Regions from separate parts of the Streptomyces sp. NPDC001351 genome, predicted to be linked through region 3. Evidence: riboswitches for the same ligand, from Rfam matches in the RefSeq annotation. Region 3 holds a riboswitch; each other region holds the start of a gene.

Region 1 (4,918 bases), on a different contig from region 3:
GGCTCTGGCTCATGCGAAGCTCGCCCTTCTGTCCGAGGCCACCACGATCCGCGGGTCGAGGAGCGGATAGACCAGGTCGATGACGAGGTTCGTCGCCACGAAGATCAGCGCCCCGAACACCACCACCCCCTGGACCACCGGGAGGTCCTGAGCGGTGACCGCCGCCGCGGTCACCCGGCCGAGTCCGTCGCGGGAGAACACCGTCTCGACGACCACCGAACCGGCGATCAGCTGCCCCACCAGCAGGCCGACGACCGTCAGCGCCGGCAGGGACGCGTTGCGCAACGCGTGCCGCAGATGCACCCGCCACCGCCCGGCGCCCTTGGCCCGCGCGGTCTCCACATACGCCTGGTCCAGCGCGGTGAGCAGGCTCTTGGCCAGCACCTGGGCGACCAGCGCACCGGTCGGGATCGCCAGCGTCAGGGCGGGCAGCACCAGCCCCCGCAGTCCGTCGTTGCCGAAGGCAGGGAACCAGTGCAGCCGGAAGGAGAACGCCTCGACGAGCAGCAGTCCCACCCAGAAGGTCGGGACCGACACCCCGAGCGGGGGCAGCGACAGCAGGAGCTGCCGCAGCCACCGCTGCGAGGTGTACGTCGCCACCACCGCGAGACCGCCGCCGAGCAGCACCGCCAACAGCAGTGCGGCACCGGTCAGTTGGAGGGTCTGTGGCAGTGCGTCGGACAGGGTGGCGGTCACCGGGCGACCTGTGGAGACCGCGTCGCCGAAGTCCCCGCGCACCGCCCGGCCGAGATACTCGGCGTACTGCACCAGGATCGGCTTGTCGAAGCCGTACTCGTGCCGCAGCGCGGCCAGCCGGGCCGGGTCGACGTCCCCCGAGTCCACCCCGGCACCGGCCATCGCGGTGACCGGGTCACCGGGCAGGAAGTCCAGCACCAGGAAGGACACGGTGTACGCCGCCCACAGCACCCCGACCGCCTGCGCCAGACGCTTGATCACATAGCGGCGCATGCGCTAGCCGATCCAGGTGTCGTGCAGCTGGATGCGGGTGCCCGAGTCGAAGGCGAGGCCGTGCACCTTCTTCGTCACGGCCAGCTGGGTCTGGAGTTCCACCACCGGCACGTTGTACGCGTTCTGCACGATCAGCTTCTGCGCCTCGGCCACCAGCTGCTTGCGCTTGGCCGTGTCCGTGGTCGCGGCCTGCCCGGACAGCACCGTGTCCAGCGAACTGGCGGGCAGACGGTAGAAGTTGGCCAGCTTGCTGGAGAAGGAGCTGCGCAGGATGTCGGGGTCGGCGCGGGTCACGTTGCCCCACACCAGGTCGAAGTCGCCGCCCTGGAGGGTGGTCGCGAACTGGCTGACCTGGCCCTGCTTGAGCGTCACGTCGATCCCGACGGCCTTCAGCTGCTGCTGGACGAGTTCCAGTGCGGGCTGGTTGGTGGCCGCGTTGGGGAACCAGCTGATGGTCAGGCTGAGCTTCTTGCCGTCCTTGGCGCGTATGCCGTCACTTCCGAGTTTCCAACCGGCCGCGTCCAGCAGGGCCTTGGCCTTGGCCGCGTCGGAGGCGAGGTCCGCGGAGAGGTCGGTGTAGTCGGGCGTGGTGTGCGCCAGGACGCTGGTCGCCGGCTTGGTGCCGGTCGGGAACACGGTGTCGGCGATCTGCTTGCGGTCGAGGGCGGCCAGAATTGCCTGGCGCACCTTCACGTCTTTCAGGACGGGCCGCGAGTTGTTGATCCCCAACCCGAACACCACGCCCGGGTTGGCCCGGCGCAGGAGGGTGACCTGGCCGCCCTTGAGCGCCGCCTCGTTGGCCTTGCCGACGCTGCTGATCGCATCCACCTGCCCGGACTGGAGACTGCCGGCCCGCACCCCCGCTTCGGGCACGACCTTGAACACCAGCTTGTCCAGGTAGGCCTCACCCTTCTTGGACCACAGCGAGGAGCCCCAGTCGTACCCGGTGCGCTTGGCCAGGGTGATCGACTGGTTCTGCACGTACTGCTTCAGCACGAACGGCCCCGACCCGATGACGCCGTCGCTGCACTTCTGCTGCGGGGTCTTCTTGACGCTCGCCGACGACTCGATGCCCAGCGAGTGGGTCGAAGTCGCCTGAAGGAACTGGGCGTTGGGCTGCTTGAAGGTCACCTTGACGGTGAGCGGGTCCACCGCGGTGGTGCTCTTGACGCTGCTCAGATAGCCCTGGGCGAGGATGCCGAGGGCGCCGAGCTTCGGCACCGCGTCGAAGTTGTCCTTGACGACCTGCGCGGTCAGTTTGGAGCCGTCGCTGAAGGTGACACCCGAGCGCAGATGGAACGTGAACTCCGTGGCGTCGGAGTTGATGTCCCAGCTCTTGGCCAGCCACGGCACGATCTTGCCGGTCTCGGGGTCCTGGTCGGTCAGTGAGTCCACGGTCTGGCGTACCGAGTAGATGCTCTCGTTGCTGCCGACCTGCTGTGGGTCCACGCAGCCGGCATCCGAACCCACCGCGAAGGTCAGGGTGCCGCCGGACTTCGGCTTGCCGCTGTCGCTGCCGGAGCCGTCGGAGCCGGATCCGCAGGCGGTCAGCAGCACGCTGGTGGTGAGAAGGGCAGTCAGCGTTGCCCATCGAGGGGTTCTGAAATCCGGAAGTGCTGTCACGGAGTGGTTTCTCCTACTCGTGTCACCAGGCACGGGGTGCCGTACGAGGCACGGGCGTGCATGTGTGTGCAGCCCCGGCCGGCGCGGTGCCGGTGGCGGGGGGAGCGCTGTGCAGACAGGGATCAGGGGGGGAGCGGGGATCCGGCAGAGGAGCCGGATCAGGCGGAGACGGGTGCGGCGACGACCGGTGCCGGACGTCGACCGGCGGTGGGAACGCCCGTCAGGCCTGACAGAGACAGCTGGTCGAGCGCTTCAGGTCGATGTGCCGGCGGCGCGAGAGCCGGGAGAACACCATGGCGACGGCGAAGGAGGCACTGAGGTCATCACTGTGACAATGCATGCCCGTCCTCCCCAACTCCGGCCCCGCTCAAGGGGCCACGCGCTTGCAGGATCATCGATGATCCCGCCGGGCTTTCACCTGGAGCACCCCACCGCGCGGGAGGGTTGCCGGTCAGCAAGCCAGGGCTTGACGCTGACACTCAATGCCGTTCGTGATCGTACGGAGCGGACTTGTCGTACGTCAATGCGGCAACCGGGGCGAGCCGTGCCTGGGCTGTGCTCGGGGCGGAGCTCAGCCGCGTTCCTGCACGAGCTTCACGCGGTGGCCCTCGGGATCGTGCAGCCAGGCATGGCGGAGCCGCCCGTCCGGAGAGTCGGTCGGACTCGTCAGGGGCTTGCCACCCGCTTCGAGGGCCGTCCGATACAGGCCGTCGACGTCTTCGCACCACAACACGACCTCGGTGTTCTCGCCGGGTGTCGTGGCGATGCCGAAGAGTGCGCCGCCCACGCGGGCCGAGCTGAACCCGATCCGCACACCGGCAGCCTCTACTTCGACCTGGTGCGGCTCGCCGTCCGGCGGAAAGCGGAACCGCTCGGGCATGCCGAGGCGACGGAAGAACGCCGCGCAGCGCTCCACGTCGTCGCACCACAGGTTCACCTGAACAGCGTTGAACTCCGCCATGCTCACACGCTACTCCGCGCCGCATCGCCGAACTCCCGTCTCCACAGCAGCTGTTCGCCGGAGACGCTGCGCAAGACTGAGCCCGGCTCAGGACCCGCCGCGCTCGACGGGAAGCTTGTGGCCGGCCTCGATGGCCACCGGCAGGCGGTTTTCGGCCGGGGGCAGTGGGCAGGTGGCCATGTCGGTGTAGGCGCAGGGCAGGTTTGCGGCGCGGTTGAAGTCCAGGACGACGGTGCCGTCGGCGGCGGGCGGATCGAGGGCCAGGGAGCGGTTGGCGGCGTAGGTGGTGACTCCGGAGGTCGCGTCGGTGAACAGCAGAAACAGACTGCCCGCGCCGCGTCCGGGGAACGCGGTCAGGGACAGCTGCTGCCCGTCCAGTTCGAACTCGACCCTGCCCGGAGCGTCGTAGACGTGTTCCAGGCCCTCGACGGCGGCGCCCACGGTGGTCGGGCGGGGCTCGTCGAAGGGGATGTAGCGGCCGGTCACGGCCCAGCGGGGGTCGGGTGCGTAGGCGGGTGTCCCGGTGAAGGCGGTGCGCAGCGGCGCGTCCGGGTGCCGGGGGCGCACGATGTCGTTTCCGCCGCGTTTGGCGACCTCGATGACGGCGTCTTTCCAGACCGCGTGGACGTCGGTGCGTTCGGGAAGCACGCCGAAGCGGTGTTCGCCCCGGACCGGGGTTCCGTCGATGACCAGTTCCTCTCCGTCGTCGAGGTTCACGACGACTCCGTCGGGGCCGGTGTGCCAGGCGCCGGGTGCGTCGGGGAAGCGCTGCGGCCGGTCGTCGAGCCAGTGCTGGCCGGTGATCGCCAGGAACCCGTGGGGGTCGGCGAGCCGGGTCTCCTGGGCGCGGTACCAGTCCAGCCAGGTCTCGGTGAAGGCCTGGAGGTCCGTCGCGGTGGCCTCGGTGGTCATACGGTCTCCTTGGAGGGGTGTAGGGCGTTGTGCCGGGCCGGTGGCCCGACAGGCGTACTCAGCCGGCCAGTGCGCCGAGGAGCGCCCAGGTGCGTCGGCGGTCCGCTTCGCCGGCGATCTCGGTGCTCGAGAAGACGACCTCGGTGGCGCCGGCGTCGCGGTAGCGCCGTACCTCGGCCTCGACCGTCTTCTCGTCGCCGATCACGGCCAGGTCGGCGGCGCGTCGGCCGCCGGAGAGTTCGATGACCCGGGCATAGGACGGGATCTGTTCGTAGAACGCGAGGTTCTCGGTGGCCTTGGCCCGCACCGCGTCCACGTCGTCGGTGACCACGCCGGGCACCAGGGCCACGATCCGGGGGGCGGGGCGGCCGGCCGCCTCGGCCGCGGCGGTCAGGGCGGGGACGATGTGTTCGTCCAGGGCGCGCGGTCCCGCCAGATAGGGCAGGATTCCGT
Region 2 (4,918 bases), on a different contig from region 3:
CCTGGATGCCGACGGTGCCGTCGCTCTGAGTCGATGAGACCGCGTAGTTGCCGCCCCCGACCGAGTCGCTCAGGGCGAGGCGGCCGGCGTTGGCCCCGTTGGGACGCAGGAACTTCGGCCCGCTCGTCCGCGTCTGGATCTGCGAGGTGGTGGAGCCGGTGCCCGGCTCGGTCGCGTCGTAGGACGCGAGGGTGTAGCCGTCCGCGGTGACCGCGGTCGAGGCGTAGCTGGAGCCGTTGACGGTCTCACCGGCCAGCGCGTCCAGGACGTCCTGGGTGACGTCCGAACCGACGCCGACGAGCTGGTGGGCGGTGATACCGGCGCCCGGGTCGGCGTAGGCGCTGGTGGAGGTGAGGGCGAGCGGGGTGGCGAGCGTCGCGATGACGACGGCGGTGGCCACGGCGGAGATACGTCTCTTACGCATGGGTGAACTCCTCGGAAGGCGTGCCCGCCAGGTCGGCCGCATCCGAGCGGGGGCGCGCGGAGGCGGTGGACGCGGGCAGGGGAAAGCGCGGGAAGGCGGAAGACCGCGGGTTGAACGACCGGAAGCGACACGGTTGGTGTCGGCCGGACGTCCGGGAGGGGAGGAAAGTGCCTTGGCGTGCCCGCGCACGTGGGGGTCACGGCCGGGAGGAGTGAGCGCGCGTGTGAGTGTCGGTCCGACTCAGCAGCAGGCCACGGCGACGCTCGGGCAACAGCTGGCGCTGCCCACACGCATCAGATCGACGGCGCGACGCCGAGTCAGCGCCGGGAAGATTGTCCGGATCACGGCGGGAACAGTAGCAGCGGCCTTCACAGAGACAACACAAGTCGGCGACTATCTCGCATGGCGATACAGCATGGGCGAAACCTGAGGCTTTTACCCCGGTTTGCATACGCCGGTTTCGAGACAGGTTCGCCTTGCCGACCTGCACATTCCCTATAATTCCTATCGGATTACTAGGAAAAGACGGGTCACACTCCAAAGACGCTTGAGGAGACCACCACCATGGGCGTTACCACCACGCCGTCCCCACCCGCCTCGGCGTCCGACCCGACCGGGCCCGGCCGCGCTCACTGGTTGCGCGTGGCCCACGAGATCGCGGACGACCTCGCCATCGACGCTGCGGCCAGGGAGCAGGCGGGCAAGCCCCCCTTCGACGAGGTGTCCGGACTCCGTGAATCCGGACTGCTGAACCTGCTCATACCGGCCGAACTCGGCGGAGGCGGCGCGGACTGGCCCACCGCGTACGCCGTGGTCCGGGAGATCGCCACCACCGACGCCGCGATCGCCCAACTCCTGGGCTCCCACTACTTCCTGTCATGGAGTGCGCGGTGCTTCACCGAGCCCGACGCCGCCGCCCGGATCGAACGCCGATCCGCGACGGAGCAGTGGTGTTGGGGCGGCGGTTTCGCCCCTCGGGACTTCCCACTGACCTTGACCAGGAAAGGGAGGGGCTATGTGCTCGAGGGCCGGCAGAGCTACGCGACCGGAGTTCTGGTCGCCGACCGCCTCGCAGTGCGGGCCGAGCGGGCGGGCGACCGCGAACCAGTCGCCGTCGTCGTCACTCCCACGCATCCCGGCGTACGGATCGACGCCGCGGAAGCCTTCGGACAGCGGCTCGCGGCCGGAGGTGACGTGGAATTCGACGCCGTGCCCGTCACCGTCCACGATGTCCTCGGCTCACTCGCCGCCGACGACGACATGCTGTCACCGTCGGCCGCTCTGGCCTCGCCGATCGGGCGCCTCCTGTCCGTTCAACTCCTTCTCGGCCTCGCCGAAGGCGCACTCGCCGAAGCGCGCGAGTACAGCAGGGCGGGCCAGTCGTCCTGGCGCTCCTCCTGGCCGGACGGCTCTCCCCAGGACCCGCACGTACTGACCACCTACGGGGAACTCACGATCCTCACCCGCTCCGCCGCCGCGCTCGCCGATCAGGCACTGGCAGCCGTACACAACGGGCTGGCCCGCGCCGAAGACCTCACCTACGACGAGTATGCGGACATCTCAGTCCACGTGACGATGGCCGAGGCCGCCGCTTCCAGGGCCGCGCAGGAATCCACCAGCCGCGCCCTGGACGTCGTCGGCTCCCGCTCCGCAACCGCACGGCTGGGCCTCGACCGCTTCTGGCGCAACGCCCGGGCCCACACCTTGCACAGGCCCGTCGCCCACCAGTTCCGCGACGCCGGGGACTACTTCCTCAATGGTGCCCACCCCCCGTTCGTCCTGCCGGCCTGACCCGGAGACCAGGAACGCCGGATCAGTGACAAGGGCCACAGGCCGTCGACCGCGGAGAATCACACGCCGGCAGTCCCGCCGGACTGTCGCCCAACTTCCCACGGTCCTCCAGGAATTGCTGGGCAACTACCAGTCCACTCCGCCCCGCGGATTCGTCGCGGGTCGGCATCCGCACGAGTGGCTCGCGACGCGGACGGCAGTGGGGTCGCACCAGCCGGGGTCGACGGATGTTCCTGCATCCAGGCCGTCTTGACGCCCTGTGAAAGTTCGATCTACGGTGTGCGCGAGCTACGAGTTCCGGTGATCAAGCCCTGGCTGGCCGGACGGCAACCCTCGACGCAGCGGGGTGCCCCAGGTGAAGGCTCGGCGGATCTCTCTTTCTGCAAGTGCGCTCACACCGGCCCCGAGGCGGGCCAGAACCCAGGAGGACGGCATGGCGACAGCCTTCATGACGTGCCCCCGGCGCCATGTCGACCTGCTGCTGGTGTCCAGCTGTCTGTGTACGGGCTGACCCCGCCCTCTCCGGGCCGGCGGCGGCCCCGCCGCCCGTTCGTTTGACCCTCTCCACCCTTTTTCTCACGTGACCTCGCACGCCATGGCACACCTGTGCCACGGCTGCCTCACGCACCCCTGACGCGGAAGCAGACACTCCTGATGGCACTGAACAACGGCCCGACGCCGAACAGACCCCTTCGTTCCGGCCTGGGCGCGATATCCCTGGGCACGGCGTTCCTGGTGGCGCTGACCGGCTGCACCAGCAGCAAGGACGGAAGCACTGCGAGCTCCGCCGCGGCGATCACCATCGGTACGACCGACCAGGTCACCAGCCTCGACCCGGCCGGCGCCTGGGACGCGGGGTCCGGCACCATCGAGAGCGAGGTCTACGCGACCCTGCTCAGCCAGAAGTACGGCTCCGCGGAGGTCTCCCCGGACCTGGCCACCGGGATCAGACTGACCGGGCCCAAGGAGTACACGGTCACGCTCAGGAAGGGCCTGAAGTTCGCCAACGGCCATGAACTGACGTCGTCCGACGTCAAGTTCAGCTTCGACCGGGACCTGAAGATCGCCGACGAGAACGGCCCGTCCTCGTTGCTGTACAACCTCGCCTCGGTCGCCGCCCCGGACCCGACCACGGTCGTCTTCACCCTCAAGTCGGCCAACGACACGCTGTTCCCGCAGGTACTGTCCACGGCCGCCGGCTACATCGTGGACGAGCAGGTGTTCCCCGCGGACAAGATCCTCGACGACAAGGCGATCGTCACGGCCAAGCCGTGGAACGGACCGTACGGCATCAGGAGCTACGACAAGAACTCGCTGGTGTCCTTCACCGCGAACGCGGACTACAAGGGCCAGTTGGGCACACCGAAGACCAAGAACGTCCAGCTGAAGTACTACACCGACGCCAGCAACCTGAAGCTTGACGTCCAGCAGGGCACCATCGACGCCGTCTACCGCACACTCACCACCGCCGACCTGGACGACCTCGCCAAGCAGAAGGGCATCAAGGTCCACACCGGCTCCGGCAACGGCATCCGCTACATCGTCTTCGACTTCACCACCCAGCCGTACGGCACCAAGACCAAGAACGCCGATCCGAAGAAGGCGCTCGCCGTCCGTCAGGCCGTCGCGGACTCCGTCGACCGGGCCCAACTCGCCCAGCAGGTCTACAAGAACACCTACCAGCCGCTCTACAGCTCCGTCCCGGACGGCCTGACCGGGGCCACCCCCTCCTTCAAGTCGCTCTACGGCGACAAGAAGGGCGGCCCCGACAAGGCCGCGGCGGCGGCCCGGCTGAAGGCGGCGAAGGTCACCACCCCGGTCACCCTCAACCTCCAGTACAACAGCGACCACTACGGCTCGTCCTCGGCCGACGAGTACGCCCTGATCAAGTCCCAGCTGGAGGCCACCGGCCTGTTCAAGGTGAACCTGCAGTCCACCGAGTGGACCCAGTACGGCAAGGACCGCGTCAAGCACCTCTACCCGCTCTACCAACTGGGCTGGTACGCCGACTACTTGGATGCCGACAACTACCTCTCGCCCTTCTACTCGGCCAACAGCTGGGTCGCCAACGCCTACGACGACTCCGCCGTGCGCGCGCTGATCAAGAAGGAGGAGACCGAGACGGACGCCGCGAAGCGGACCGAGCTGCTGAAGCAGGCGCAGGACAAGGCCGCCGCGCAGGTGCCGCTGCTGCCGCTGCTCCAGGGCTCCACCGCCATCGTCACCCGCACCGACATCAGTGGTGTGCCGGACGAGCTGGACGCGACGTACCAGTTCCGCTGGGCGGGGCTCTCGACGAAGTGAGCGCTCTGACGCAGGAGACCCCCGGCGCCGTCGCCTCTCCGGCCGACGGCGCCGCCGGGTACGGCTTCGCCCGCTACCTGGTGGTCCGCTTCCTCCTCATCATCCCCACCGTCCTGATCCTGGTCAGCCTGGTCTTCTTCCTGATGCGGCTGACCGGCGACCCGATCAGCGCCGCCTTCGGCGACCGCCTCACCCCGGACCAGCTCCAGGCCAAACTCCACCAGGCGGGCTATGACCGGCCGTTGCTCACCCAGTACCTGGACTACCTGCGCTCGCTGGCCACTGGCGACTTCGGCCGCACGGTCACGGACAACCAGCCGGTGACCCACGTGCTCGGCACCTACGGCGCCGCGACCGTCGAACTCGCCTGCTACGCCCTGCTGGTGGCTCTGGTGGTCG
Region 3 (4,918 bases):
CCGACCACTGGTCGTTCATGTTGGGCGAAGTGTGCATGTACAGCTTCATCATCCTCATCCTCACGGGTGTGTATCTGACGCTGTTCTTCCACCCGTCGATGAACGAGGTGGAGTACCACGGCAGCTACATCCCGCTGCAGGGCCAGATGATGTCCGAGGCGTTCAACTCGACCCTGCACATCTCCTTCGATGTGCGCGGTGGTCTGCTCATCCGGCAGATCCACCACTGGTCCGCGCTGATCTTCCTCGCGGGCATGTTCGTGCACATGATGCGTGTGTTCTTCACCGGCGCGTTCCGCAAGCCGCGTGAGGTCAACTGGATCTTCGGCTTCCTGCTGTTCGTCCTGGGCATGTTCACCGGCTTCACCGGTTACTCGCTCCCGGACGACCTGCTCTCCGGCACCGGTGTCCGCTTCATGGAGGGCGCGATCCTGTCCGTGCCGGTCGTCGGCACGTACCTGTCGATGTTCCTCTTCGGCGGCGAGTTCCCGGGCGGCGACTTCGTGGCCCGGTTCTACTCGGTCCACATCCTGCTGCTGCCGGGCATCATGCTCGGCCTGATGGTGGGCCACCTGATCCTGGTCTTCTACCACAAGCACACGCAGTTCGCGGGCCCCGGAAAGACGAACAACAACGTCGTCGGCATGCCGCTGCTGCCGGTGTACATGGCGAAGGCCGGCGGCTTCTTCTTCCTGGTCTTCGGCGTCATCACGGCCATCGCGGCGATCGCCTCGATCAACCCGATCTGGGCCATGGGCCCGTACCGTCCGGACCAGGTGTCGACCGGCGCCCAGCCCGACTGGTACATGGGCTTCTCCGAAGGCCTGATCCGTACGATGCCGGGCTGGGAGATCAACCTGTGGGGCCACACGCTCGTCCTGGGCGTGTTCATCCCGCTGATCATCTTCCCGCTGGTCCTGGTCGCGATCGCGGTCTACCCGTTCATCGAGTCCTGGGTCACCGGCGACAAGCGTGAGCACCACATCCTGGACCGCCCGCGCAACGCCCCGACGCGTACCGCCTTCGGTGCGGCGTGGATCTCCTGGTACTTCGTGCTGCTCGTCGGTGGTGGCAACGACCTCTGGGCGACCCACTTCCACCTGTCGATCAATGCGATCACCTGGTTCGTCCGGGTCGCGTTCTTCGTCGTGCCGGTGCTCGTGTTCATCGCCACCAAGCGGATCTGCCTCGGCCTCCAGCGCCGCGACAGGGACAAGGTGCTGCACGGCCGCGAGTCCGGCATCATCAAGCGCCTGCCGCACGGTGAGTTCATCGAGGTGCACGAGCCGCTCAGCCAGGACGCCCTGCACACCCTCACCGCGCACGAGCAGTACAAGCCGGCCGAGATCGGCCCGACGGTCGACGAGAACGGCGTCGAGCGCAAGGTCAAGGGCTCCGAGAAGCTGCGCGCCAAGCTCAGCGAGGCGTACTACGGCGAGGAGTCCCAGATTCCGAAGCCGACCGTCGAGGAGTACAGGGAGATCACGAGCGGCCACGGCCACCACTGATCGCTGCGGCTCGCCACGCCACGGCAAGGGCCCCCGTCCGATCTTCGGACGGGGGCCCTTCTCCGTGCCCTGAGCTGGATAGGGTGGCCTCACACTCGTTTTCTTCTCCTACGACGACCAGGAGCGGCCGTATGAGCGCTGTGACCCCCGCTGGAGGCGACACCGCGGCGGGCCGTTCCTGGCCCCTGCTGCTGAACGGCCTGCTGGACGGGCAGGACCTCACCGCCGACGACACCGCCTGGGCGATGGACCTGATCATGCGCGGTGAGGCGACCGACGCCCAGATCGCCGGGTTCGCGGTGGCGATGCGCGCCAAGGGCGAGACCGTCGAGGAGATCACCGGGATCGTCCGGACGATGTACGAGCACGCGAACGTGATCGAGGTGCCGGGGCGGACCGTCGACATCGTCGGTACGGGCGGCGACGGCGCGAAGACGGTGAACATCTCCACGATGTCGGCGATCGTCATCGCGGGCACGGGCGCAAAAGTCGTCAAGCACGGCAACCGGGCCGCCTCCTCGGCGTCCGGCGCCTCGGACGTGCTGGAGAAGCTGGGCGTCAATCTGGAACTGACGCCGAAGCGGGTGGCGGAGGTCGCGGAGGAAGCCGGCATCACGTTCTGCTTCGCCATCAAGTTCCACCCGGCGCTGCGTCATGTGGCCGCCGCACGCGGCCAGTTGGGCATCCGGACGACCTTCAACGCCCTCGGGCCGCTGACCAACCCGGCGAAGGTGAGGGCCCAGGCGGTGGGCGTCGCCGACCCGCGCCTGGCGCCCCTCATCGCCGGCGTCCTCGCCGAGCGCGGCAACTCCTCCCTCGTCTTCCGCGGCGACGACGGCTTCGACGAGCTGACGACGACGGCCACCTCACGTGTCTGGATCGTCCGCGACGGCAAGGTCACCGAGGAGACCTTCGACCCCCGTGACGTCGGCATCGAACTGGTCCCGGTCGAGGCCCTGCGCGGCGGCGACCCGTCGTACAACGCGGAGGTCGCCCGCAGGCTCCTCGACGGCGAGAAGGGCCCCGTACGGGACGCCGTCCTGCTGAACTCGGCGGCCGCGCTCGTCGCCCTCGACCCGGGTCCCGGGACGCTGGCCGAGCAGATCCGGGCCGGCATGGACAAGGCGGCGCAGGCGATCGACTCCGGTGCGGCGAAGCGGGCGCTGGAGCGCTGGGTGGCGGCCAGCAACGCATAGCAGGGGAGTGCGGTCCCGCAATGCGGACACGAGTTGCGGGACCGCGATCACTTCACGTACGTTCCTGTCCAGGTCATGAGTGACAGTCATGAGGCCCCGGCCGACTGTCCGGCAACCCTCCGTCCGTGGCGGGGTGCCCCGGGTGAAGACCAGGCCGTAGGCAGCGAGGTCTACGGCAAGCGCGGACCCCTCGAGAAGCCAGGGGTCCTGGTCGTCGAGGAGCCTTCCGTGAGCAAGCGAATGCGATAGGGCCGCAGAGCCCCGCCTCCGCATCCCCTTTCCTTTCACGCCCCTGCTTGAGCCATACCGCTCGCGGGGCGAATTCCACCTGCCTCCACGGGAGTTCCGCCATGTCTGTCTCCACCGCTGCCGCCGCCACCGCCATTTGTGCCCCGCTGCCCGTTCTGGGCCGGGATGTCACCGTCCCGCTCGTCACGGGCGGCGAAGTCACCTATGCGGCGCTCGACTACGCGGCCAGCGCCCCCGCCCTGCAGCGCGTGTGGGACGACGTCGCGGCGTACGCGCCCTACTACGGCAGCGTCCACCGCGGTGCCGGCTACCTCTCCCAGCTGTCGACCGACCTCTTCGAGAACGCCCGCAGGACCGTTGCGGAGTTCCTCGACTGCCGCGCCGACGACCAGCTGATCTTCACCCGGTCGACGACGGACTCCCTCAACCTCCTGGCCGCCGCGCTCCCCGCCGACTGCCAGGTCTTCGTCTTCGAGACCGAGCACCACGCCTCGCTGCTGCCCTGGAAGGACGCCCGGGTCACCTACCTCAACGCCCCGCGCACCCCGCAGCAGGCCGTCGAGACGCTGGAGAAGGCCCTCGCCGACCGGACTGCATCCATTCAAGAGGGCCAGGGCCCGGCCCTGGTCTGCGTGACCGGCGCCTCGAACGTCACCGGCGAACTGTGGCCGGTGCGCGAGCTGGCCGCCGCCGCCCACGCGCACGGCGCCCGTATCGTCCTGGACGCCGCCCAACTCGCCCCGCACCACCCCGTCTCCGTGCAGGACCTCGACGTCGACTGGGTCGCCTTCTCCGGCCACAAGCTGTACGCGCCCTTCGGCTCCGGCGTACTGGCCGGCCGCGCCGACTGGCTGCAGGCCGCCGACCCCTACCTCGCGGGCGGCGGCGCCAGCCGCAAGGTCACCCGGCGCGAGGACGGCGGCGTGGACGTGGAGTGGCACGACAGCGCCGCCCGCCACGAGGCCGGCTCCCCGAACGTGATCGGCGCCTACTCCATCGCGTCGGCCTGCAAGGCGCTCACCGAGGCCGGCTTCGACACCCTGGTCGCCCGCGAGCAGCACCTGATCGACACCGTCCGGGCCGGCCTCGCCGAGGTGCCCGAGGTACGGGTCCTCTCCCTCTTCGGCGACGATGCCCCGCGCGTCGGCGTGATCTCCTTCGTCGTCGAGGGCTGGAACAGCTCGCACTTCGCCGCCGCGCTCTCCGCCGAGTACGGCATCGGCGTCCGCGACGGCCTCTTCTGCGCCCACCCGCTGGTCCGCACCCTCCTGGGCAGCGACCCGCAGACCCAGGGCGAATGCGGCTCCCCCGAGACCGCCCCCGGCGAAAAGTCCCTCAACGCCATCCGCGTCAGCTTCGGCGCGGGCACCCCCGACGAGCACGTCGAGCGCTTCGTCAACGCCGTGAAGGAACTGGTGGCGGACGGCGCGAAGTGGACGTACAGGACAGAGGACGGCCGCTGCGTCCCTGCGGTCTGAGCAGCCGCCCTATAGGGGCGCGGGGAACTGCGCGACCAGCCACAACGCACCGGTAGTCGCACACGAACCGCACCACGCAGACGCCTAGGCGTCGATCACGAGTCCAACCCAATGGCAAACGCAGCCTCAAGGTCATGCTGCGAGTACGTCCGAAACGCAACATGCGTATCCGTAGCCTCGACACCGGGGATCTTGCTGATGCTGCCGGGAATCACGTCAGCAAGATCCTCATGCTGCTTCACGCGAACCATGGCGATCAGGTCATACGTCCCGGTCACGGAAAAGACTTCACTCACGCTCTCCAGCGAAGCGATCCGCTCCGCGATCTCAGGGATCCGGTCCACGCTGGTCTTGATGAGGACGATCGCGGTGATCAAGGCTGGTTCTCTCCCTCGGAGGCCGGAGCTGGGGCGGATCTCACTCTAGTCGTACGGCCGAACCGGACCCAGGCGTAGACGAAGCCCAGGCCGAAGCCCACCAGGTGCGC

Evidence for each region. Region 3 has a riboswitch for S-adenosylmethionine ahead of ACFY1U_RS03330 (aminotransferase class V-fold PLP-dependent enzyme). Riboswitches for the same ligand answer to the same signal wherever they lie in the genome.
Region 1: another riboswitch for S-adenosylmethionine. It lies ahead of ACFY1U_RS36505 (putative leader peptide); the one in region 3 lies ahead of ACFY1U_RS03330 (aminotransferase class V-fold PLP-dependent enzyme).
Region 2: another riboswitch for S-adenosylmethionine. It lies ahead of ACFY1U_RS36335 (ABC transporter substrate-binding protein); the one in region 3 lies ahead of ACFY1U_RS03330 (aminotransferase class V-fold PLP-dependent enzyme).

The regions. Positions count from the first base shown of each region.
Region 1 covers NZ_JBIAWS010000012.1:118,587-123,504, reverse strand. Annotated here, with positions in the region: gene ACFY1U_RS36520 (ABC transporter permease) at 1-13, opposite strand, end outside; gene ACFY1U_RS36515 (ABC transporter permease) at 10-969, opposite strand; gene ACFY1U_RS36510 (ABC transporter substrate-binding protein) at 973-2,592, opposite strand; gene ACFY1U_RS36505 (putative leader peptide) at 2,813-2,887, opposite strand; SAM riboswitch class IV at 2,967-3,079, opposite strand; gene ACFY1U_RS36500 (VOC family protein) at 3,164-3,553, opposite strand; gene ACFY1U_RS36495 (DUF1684 domain-containing protein) at 3,641-4,465, opposite strand; gene ACFY1U_RS36490 (LLM class F420-dependent oxidoreductase) at 4,524-4,918, opposite strand, start outside.
Region 2 covers NZ_JBIAWS010000012.1:80,696-85,613, forward strand. Annotated here, with positions in the region: gene ACFY1U_RS36325 (Ig-like domain repeat protein) at 1-424, opposite strand, end outside; gene ACFY1U_RS36330 (acyl-CoA dehydrogenase family protein) at 989-2,215, shown strand; SAM riboswitch class IV at 2,502-2,610, shown strand; gene ACFY1U_RS36335 (ABC transporter substrate-binding protein) at 2,870-4,519, shown strand; gene ACFY1U_RS36340 (ABC transporter permease) at 4,516-4,918, shown strand, end outside.
Region 3 covers NZ_JBIAWS010000001.1:729,296-734,213, forward strand. Annotated here, with positions in the region: gene ACFY1U_RS03320 (cytochrome bc complex cytochrome b subunit) at 1-1,508, shown strand, start outside; gene trpD (anthranilate phosphoribosyltransferase) at 1,640-2,704, shown strand; SAM riboswitch class IV at 2,776-2,892, shown strand; gene ACFY1U_RS03330 (aminotransferase class V-fold PLP-dependent enzyme) at 3,055-4,431, shown strand; gene ACFY1U_RS03335 (Lrp/AsnC family transcriptional regulator) at 4,527-4,808, opposite strand; gene ACFY1U_RS03340 (rhomboid family intramembrane serine protease) at 4,805-4,918, opposite strand, start outside.